Regions from separate parts of the [Clostridium] celerecrescens 18A genome, predicted to be linked through region 2. Evidence: predicted binding sites of a transcription regulator. Region 2 holds the regulator's gene; the other holds the start of a gene.

Region 1 (3,423 bases), 1.0 Mb from region 2:
CATGCCAGGATATATAGCTCCAATACCTGACGAAGGGTATGATCATTCGTTATATATAGGTTCATACTCTGTGCCTGGTCCACATGACGCTGGCGGACTCCCGCCGCCCTAATGGACCACCTCTGATCAATGTAATGGGCATTTTTATACTTCCAAAATGTTTCCGGCGTTAAGTCCGGGGCTACCCGGGGAACCAAACCGTTCTTTTTTTCTTCCAGATAATACCGGTTCATCACAGGGTCAAGTCCAGCCGTGGTACCGGCGATCATGCTGGTGCTGCTGGTAGGCGCTATGGCGATGAGCCAGCCATTCCTCATGCCGCGGGCCGCCACCTTTTCCCGAAGGCACTTCCACTTTTCAGAACAATATCCCCGTTTGTCAAAATATACACCTGTCTGCCATTCACTTCCTTCATACAGGCTATATCTTCCCTTTTCCCCAGCGAAATCACAGCTTGCTTCAATTGCCGCATAATTGATTGCCTCAAACACCTTGTCCGCAAATTCAAGATGCTCCTCTGACTCCCAGGAAATTCCGTTCTTTGCCAGCATGTGATGATATCCGCTTACTCCAAGTCCCACCGGACGGTAACGGAGGTTGGTTACTTTTGCATAGGGCACGGGGAAAAAATTCAAATCAATGACATTGTCCAAAGCACGGACTGCATTTCTTGTAAGCTCCGTCAGCTCTTTGGTATCCTTAAGATCAATATTCCCAAGGGAAAGGCTGGCCAGGTTGCACACAACAAAGTCTCCCGGCTTCGTTACAGTTACCACCACAGTCTCTCCGTCCACTGTCTGTATCTGCTGGTCCACCTGTTCCACCCCGCTCATATTCTGAGCTATCTCCGTACACAGATTGCTGCAGTAAATGATGCCGCTGTGGCTGTTTGGATTGGCTTCATTGACAATATCCCGGTTAAAGGTAAAGGGCGTTCCTGTTTCCACAGCGCTTTTTAAAACAAGACGGATGATATCTTTAATGGGAATGATCCGCTTGTGGATACGGCTGTCATTCACACAGTCCAGATATCGTTCCTCCCACTGGGCTCCATAGGAATCTTCCAATGCCCAGCCCTTTATCGTCAGAATCTCATGGGGGCACATCAGGTACCAGTCCCCATCTATGTTCTCCTTTGCCTGCTTCCAGAACAGGTTAGGATAGCAGACGGCCGGAAAAACATCATGAGCCTTCATACGGTCGTCACCGTTATTGGTCCTGAGAGTAAGGAACTCCGGAAGATCCTTGTGCCAGACATCTAAATAAACCGCCACAGCTCCCTGCCGTACCCCAAGCTGGTCCACCGCCACAGCCGTATCATTGGCCAGCTTGATCCACCGGATCACGCCTCCTGCCGCTCCCTTAAAGCCGCGGATCGCACTCCCTGCGGCGCGGACCTTTCCGAAATAAAGGCCCATGCCGCCTCCGAACTTACTGACCTTTGCAAAGCTGTCTATGCTTCGGTAAATGCCATCCAGACTGTCCGGTACGGTATCGATAAAGCAGGAGGATAGCTGATGGTAAGGCTTTCTGGCATTTGAAAGGGTGGGCGTCGCCATGGTGACCTTCAAAGTACTGAGCATATCATAAAACCGTTTTACCCAAGTATCCCGGTCATCCTTTTCCAGCATGGCAAGATGCATAGCAATCCCAAGAAACATTTCCTGGGGCGACTCTAAAGGCGCATTCTGCCGGCTGCGGATCACGTACCGGTTAAGCAGCAATTCCAGCCCGGAATAATTAAACAGATGATTTCTGCTCTGAACCATATAGCTTTCATACCGGTCAATTTCTTCCTTCTTGTAATTCTCCAGAATGTAATTCCCATAAAGCCCATCCTCTGTCAGAAAACATATTTTATCATAAAAGCTTTCAAGCTTTCTGCGTTCCAGCTCTTCCTTTAACCTGGTTTCATAACGCAGCATGGAGAGCCTGGCCCCTATATACTCCCAGTTCGGCGCCTCCTGGGTTGTCAGCTCCACAGCTGCCTGGATGAGCGCCTCAAACCGTTCTCCCAGGCTCATATTTTTCTTACAGAACCCTGTAAATTTTACTGAGAGGTGTTCCAAATCATATGGTGCAAAACCCCAATCCTTCTGGATTCCCTTTAAAACGCCTTCCAGCTCCGGCACCTCTTTAAAATATTCCAGAATTACCTTTTTTCCATCTGTCTTGTCCATTCATAATTCCTGCCATTCCATGTTTTATATTAGTATCAATAACTGTTATTGGATCTCATATGTAAAAATATACCACAACATATAGTTAATTTCAACTACCGATACACAAAATATTCGTTTTCTAATGACTTTCTTCTTTTATTATTTCCAAACAATTGCAGGAAAATTAATGATTAAAAAAACGCTTAATGTCTTACAAAGTAAGATTTCAAGCGTTTTCATTAAGAGGAAAATCTTTATCTTGAACCGCGCACATAAGGCTTCCCAAGGCTTTCCGGCCCTTGATTTTTGTGGGCGGAGCCCAGCAGGGCCGCTAATGTGATCAGGTAAGGAAGCATGGACAATGCCTGGGAAGGAAGGGGAACTCCCACCGCCTGAAGACGGATCTGCAGCGCATTGGCAGCACCGAACAAAAAGGCTGCACCCAACATTCCAAAGGGAAGATAACGCCCCAGGATGACAGCCGCCAGAGCGATATATCCTCGTCCGGAGGTCATATTTTCCGAAAAATTCCCCACCTGTACCAGGACCAGATAAGCGCCCCCAATGCCGCCCAGAATTCCGTTTAACACTAAGGAGATGTACTGGTACCGGTAAACCGGTATCCCGGCAGAATCCGCTGCGCGGGGACTTTCACCGATGGCGGCAAAGGAAAGTCCTGTGTTTGTCTTCTTATAAAAAAATGATACTCCCATGACCAGAAAATATATCAAATAGGTTAGAATATCCTGATTAAAAAGAGCATTGCCAATGAGCGGAATATCGGCAAGCACCGGGATCCGCACTTTTAACAAAGGCTCAATCTGCTGGTAGGACTGTCCGCCGGACATCAGTTTATACAGGAAGCTGGTAACACCCAGTATAAATATATTAATGGCGATCCCGCTGACCGACTGGTCCTTGGAGAGCCTGATAGACAGAATTCCATGAAGCATGCTGACAGCCGCTCCTCCCGCCATACCGCAAAGAAGCCCTGCAAGAATGCTTCCTGAGTAAAATGTGCCTGCAAAGGAGAAAAAAGCACCGGAAAGCATGACGCCTTCCATTCCGATGTTCAGTATTCCGCATTTTTCCGATATCGTCTCCCCAAGCCCCGCATAGGCAAGAGGCACAGCCATTCGCACGGCTGCCGATAAAAAGGCAGTCAGAAAGCTGGCGGTTAAGATTTGATGCATCATCTATTTCTCCTCCTTTGCTCTCATCTTTTCAGTCAGAAGTTCCCTGCCCAGTATAAGCAGAACGA
Region 2 (3,423 bases):
ATACATTTTCAACAGTTTTTTACAAATATCTCCCTTTTCTTGAATCAGAGCAATTATTTACCTGTTAAATAATCCATTGCAAGAGCATATCCCTTAAGCCCCAGACCTACGACTTGTCCGGTACAAACAGGCGCCGTCACTGATGTATGGCGGAACTCCTCCCGCTTATGGACATTGGATATATGGACTTCAATCTTAGGAATCTCTACGGAACCCAGGGCATCTCTGACGGCATAGCTGTAATGGGTAAACGCTCCGGGATTAATGATGATCCCTTCTGTTCCATTGTGATATGCCTCCTGAATTTTATCTATGATTCCGCCTTCATAATTGCTCTGAAAGACTTCCAGCTCATGACCTTCTCTCTGCGCCTTTTCTTCCAGCATGGATACCAGCGCATCATAATCCTCTGTTCCGTATATTCCCTTTTCTCGGATTCCTAAAAAGTTTAGATTCGGCCCGTTTAATACAAGAATTTTCATATCCTTTTTACCACCTTTTCTCCCATGCTTTCCGGGCAAAGCATCTCCTGTATCTCCCGGATCAGCCGGCTTGTCCGGACCGTCTCATCCGTATTATAACCTGTCAGGCTGTCTTTTACCCTTCATAAATGTTCTTTCACCTGACACTGTTCGCTTTTTTTCTTTTCTTATCTCTGTGATAAAAATACAGCACTACTGCTTCTAAATACCTCTTTAAAACAATTTGGATTTCTTCTTTGGGATGAATCGGCATGACCAGAATGCTGTAGATTCCGGCTCTTTTGGCTCCATAAACATCGGTAAATAGCTGATCCCCCACAAAAACCGTATGTTTCGCATCCGTTTTCATGAATTCCATCGCTCTTTGATAGCCCTTTCTCCAGGGCTTGTTTCCTTTATATATATAATGAGGGCTGCCCGCAGCCCTGGCAAAGGAAGCCACTCTCGGCTCTTTGTTATTGGAAAGGAGGCAGGATTCCATCCCAAGTTCACGCAGATGTAAAAATAATTTCTTAGCTCTATCATCTGCGGGCGCACCATGAGGCACCAGAGTATTATCAATATCAAAAATCACGCCTCTGATCCCATTTTTATATAATTTTTCAAAGGATATATCGTATGCTGATGCCGCATCTTTATCCGGATAAAATACTTTAAACATATATCTCCTACTTTTTCAACAGTTTTCCTATTTCTTCCATAAACGTACTCACGTCTTTAAATTCCCTGTATACGGAAGCAAAGCGCACATAAGCAACCTCATCCACTTCCTGCAGTTTTTTCATGACAAGCTCTCCGATCACCGTACTTTCCACTTCTTTTTCTTCACGGTTGAAAACCTGGGTCTCTATCTCGTCTACCATGGAATCAATCTGCTGGGATGATACCGGCCGCTTATGGCAGGAATGAAGAATTCCTGATTCTATTTTTGAACGGTCATAAACTTCTCTGGAATTATCCTTCTTAATAACCATAAGGGGCATGGTCTCAAGCTTTTCATAGGTGGTAAATCTCTTTCCGCATTTCTCGCATTGTCTGCGGCGTCTGATTGAACTGTTGTCGTCTGCCGGTCTGGAATCAATGACCTTGGTGTCTGCTTCATTGCAAAATGGACATTTCACGTTTCTGGTCCTCCTGTCTACGGACTGTAATTTTAGTGTCACGAATCGAACTTCGTTTTATATATCATATCTTACAATCCAAAGATCCGCAAGCCCATCCTCCTTATATCCCGCATCTTTCCGTTGCTTTTTCCAAATCCACATTTACAAGGATGATGTCCGGGCCCACCTGCCTTATGTCACAGAATGGAATGATAAACTCCTTTTCCCTGACTAAAAAGCCGCAAAAGCATCCTGGTCCTGGTACGATAATAGCCAAAAGGCATCCTGTTTCCATGTCAAAATCTACATCACCAACATAACCGAGGCGTCTGCAGTCACAAATATTGATTACCTCTTTTTGTTTTAGTTCACAAATTCGCATAGAATACACCTCCTTAGTATATTCTATGCGCATACCTTATGCATGACACGGCTCTACCACTGATTTTCCTGGCTCCACATGGATTCAAAAGAAACTTCCTCACCTCTTCCATGGCTGTTCCGGGAAAGCCGTTCCTTAAGATCCAGATAATATTCTGTCATAGTAGCTTGAATATAAGGGACGATCCAGAGCAAACCAATTCCCATGGAGCAGTATCCCAAGACTACCATGCCAATAAAGCTTATGAAAAGGTAAAAATAGCCGCCCTTATTGCCCTTCATCATGGCTGCACTTTCCTTAAGGCTCCCAAATACCCTCTGATCCGGGGACTCGATGAGTAGGAACATAGACTGGGATAAATACAGCATAGTTATGATATTTCCAATAAGCAGAAGCAGGTACGTAAGTACCAGCAGTACTACCATGACAGGTATAAAATCAGTGATGACTGCTACAATGAGTACTACAAAGTACGGTATCCCCCAGGCAAACCCAATGAAAAGATTTATAAAATAAAGTCCTAAAAACCTATGGGGCTTGTTCTGAAAAGCAAAGAGAAGGTCAGACAGTTTGGCTGCATTGCCATTGCATATATCCATATAAATCTTAAGGACTCCCGGTTTTAAAAGACCGTATACAGAGAGAATGATCAGGAACGATATATAAACACCTGCCTTCAGGATCACATTTCCTGTTGTTACGCTGCCGCCATTAATAAAAGGATCCCTTACCAGTCCCATAGAAAAGGACGTTAAAATATACACCAAAGTTATAGCCAGAAGAATGGCACCTTCTATAAACTGGATGCCGATACACAAGCCGTATCTGCCTTTCAAGGACCGCTTTGCACGACTTTTAAGTTCTGATGATGAAGTCTTCATGAAAACACACCTCCCAGCCCCAGGCCACTCATCGCCGCAGTCCCCACAAATACGATTATAACCAATACAACAAGCACAATGGCAATGGTTGAAGTAATAAGGCCTGCCTTTGCATAGCCTTCAAACCTATCTTCTGTCCTGGAAAGCAGGGCAAACAAAATTCCAAGGCTTCCGAAAATCATTCCTCCATAACAGCAGCAGGAGGTTATAATTCCTAGAATCCCCATGACCAGAGAGGCCAGGGCCATGTTGCTCTGTACCGGACTCTCCGGCTGTTTATATACGGCTTCGCGATCCCAATCCTGGTTTACCTGCCAGGATCCATCTTGATTATCCTGATCCATTTCTATCATCTCCCTTTCTGTCATAATATATAACTTATTCGAACTTGTTTAGCAATTGATGATAAGAGAGCTGAGCAAGCAAGAATAAAAGGCGCATGCTTTTTGCGCCGTCCATCCGATGATCGAAAGGACTTTTACTTTCGATCATATGGCAATTATACATTATTTTCCATATTCTGTAAAATTAATATTTGTTTGGCGAAAAACGTCTAACGATATTTTGCAAGAACA

Evidence for each region. Region 2 encodes NrdR, which represses ribonucleotide reductase genes. Its sites were predicted from a motif close to CACAANATNTTGTG; they were not measured.
Region 1: H171_RS10355 (ribonucleoside-diphosphate reductase subunit alpha) is a predicted target of NrdR. The motif match lies at 2,254-2,267, and genes of this name have one in related genera.

What each region holds. Positions count from the first base shown of each region.
Region 1 is NZ_PGET01000001.1:2,231,448-2,234,870, forward strand. It holds gene H171_RS10355 (ribonucleoside-diphosphate reductase subunit alpha) at 1-2,180, opposite strand, end outside; gene H171_RS10360 (ABC transporter permease) at 2,417-3,358, opposite strand; gene H171_RS10365 (ABC transporter permease) at 3,359-3,423, opposite strand, start outside.
Region 2 is NZ_PGET01000001.1:1,230,177-1,233,599, reverse strand. It holds gene aroQ (type II 3-dehydroquinate dehydratase) at 54-482, opposite strand; gene H171_RS05730 (YqeG family HAD IIIA-type phosphatase) at 619-1,143, opposite strand; gene nrdR (transcriptional regulator NrdR) at 1,151-1,603, opposite strand; gene H171_RS05720 (PRC-barrel domain-containing protein) at 1,707-1,967, opposite strand; gene H171_RS05715 (DUF975 family protein) at 2,021-2,848, opposite strand; gene H171_RS24540 (hypothetical protein) at 2,845-3,192, opposite strand.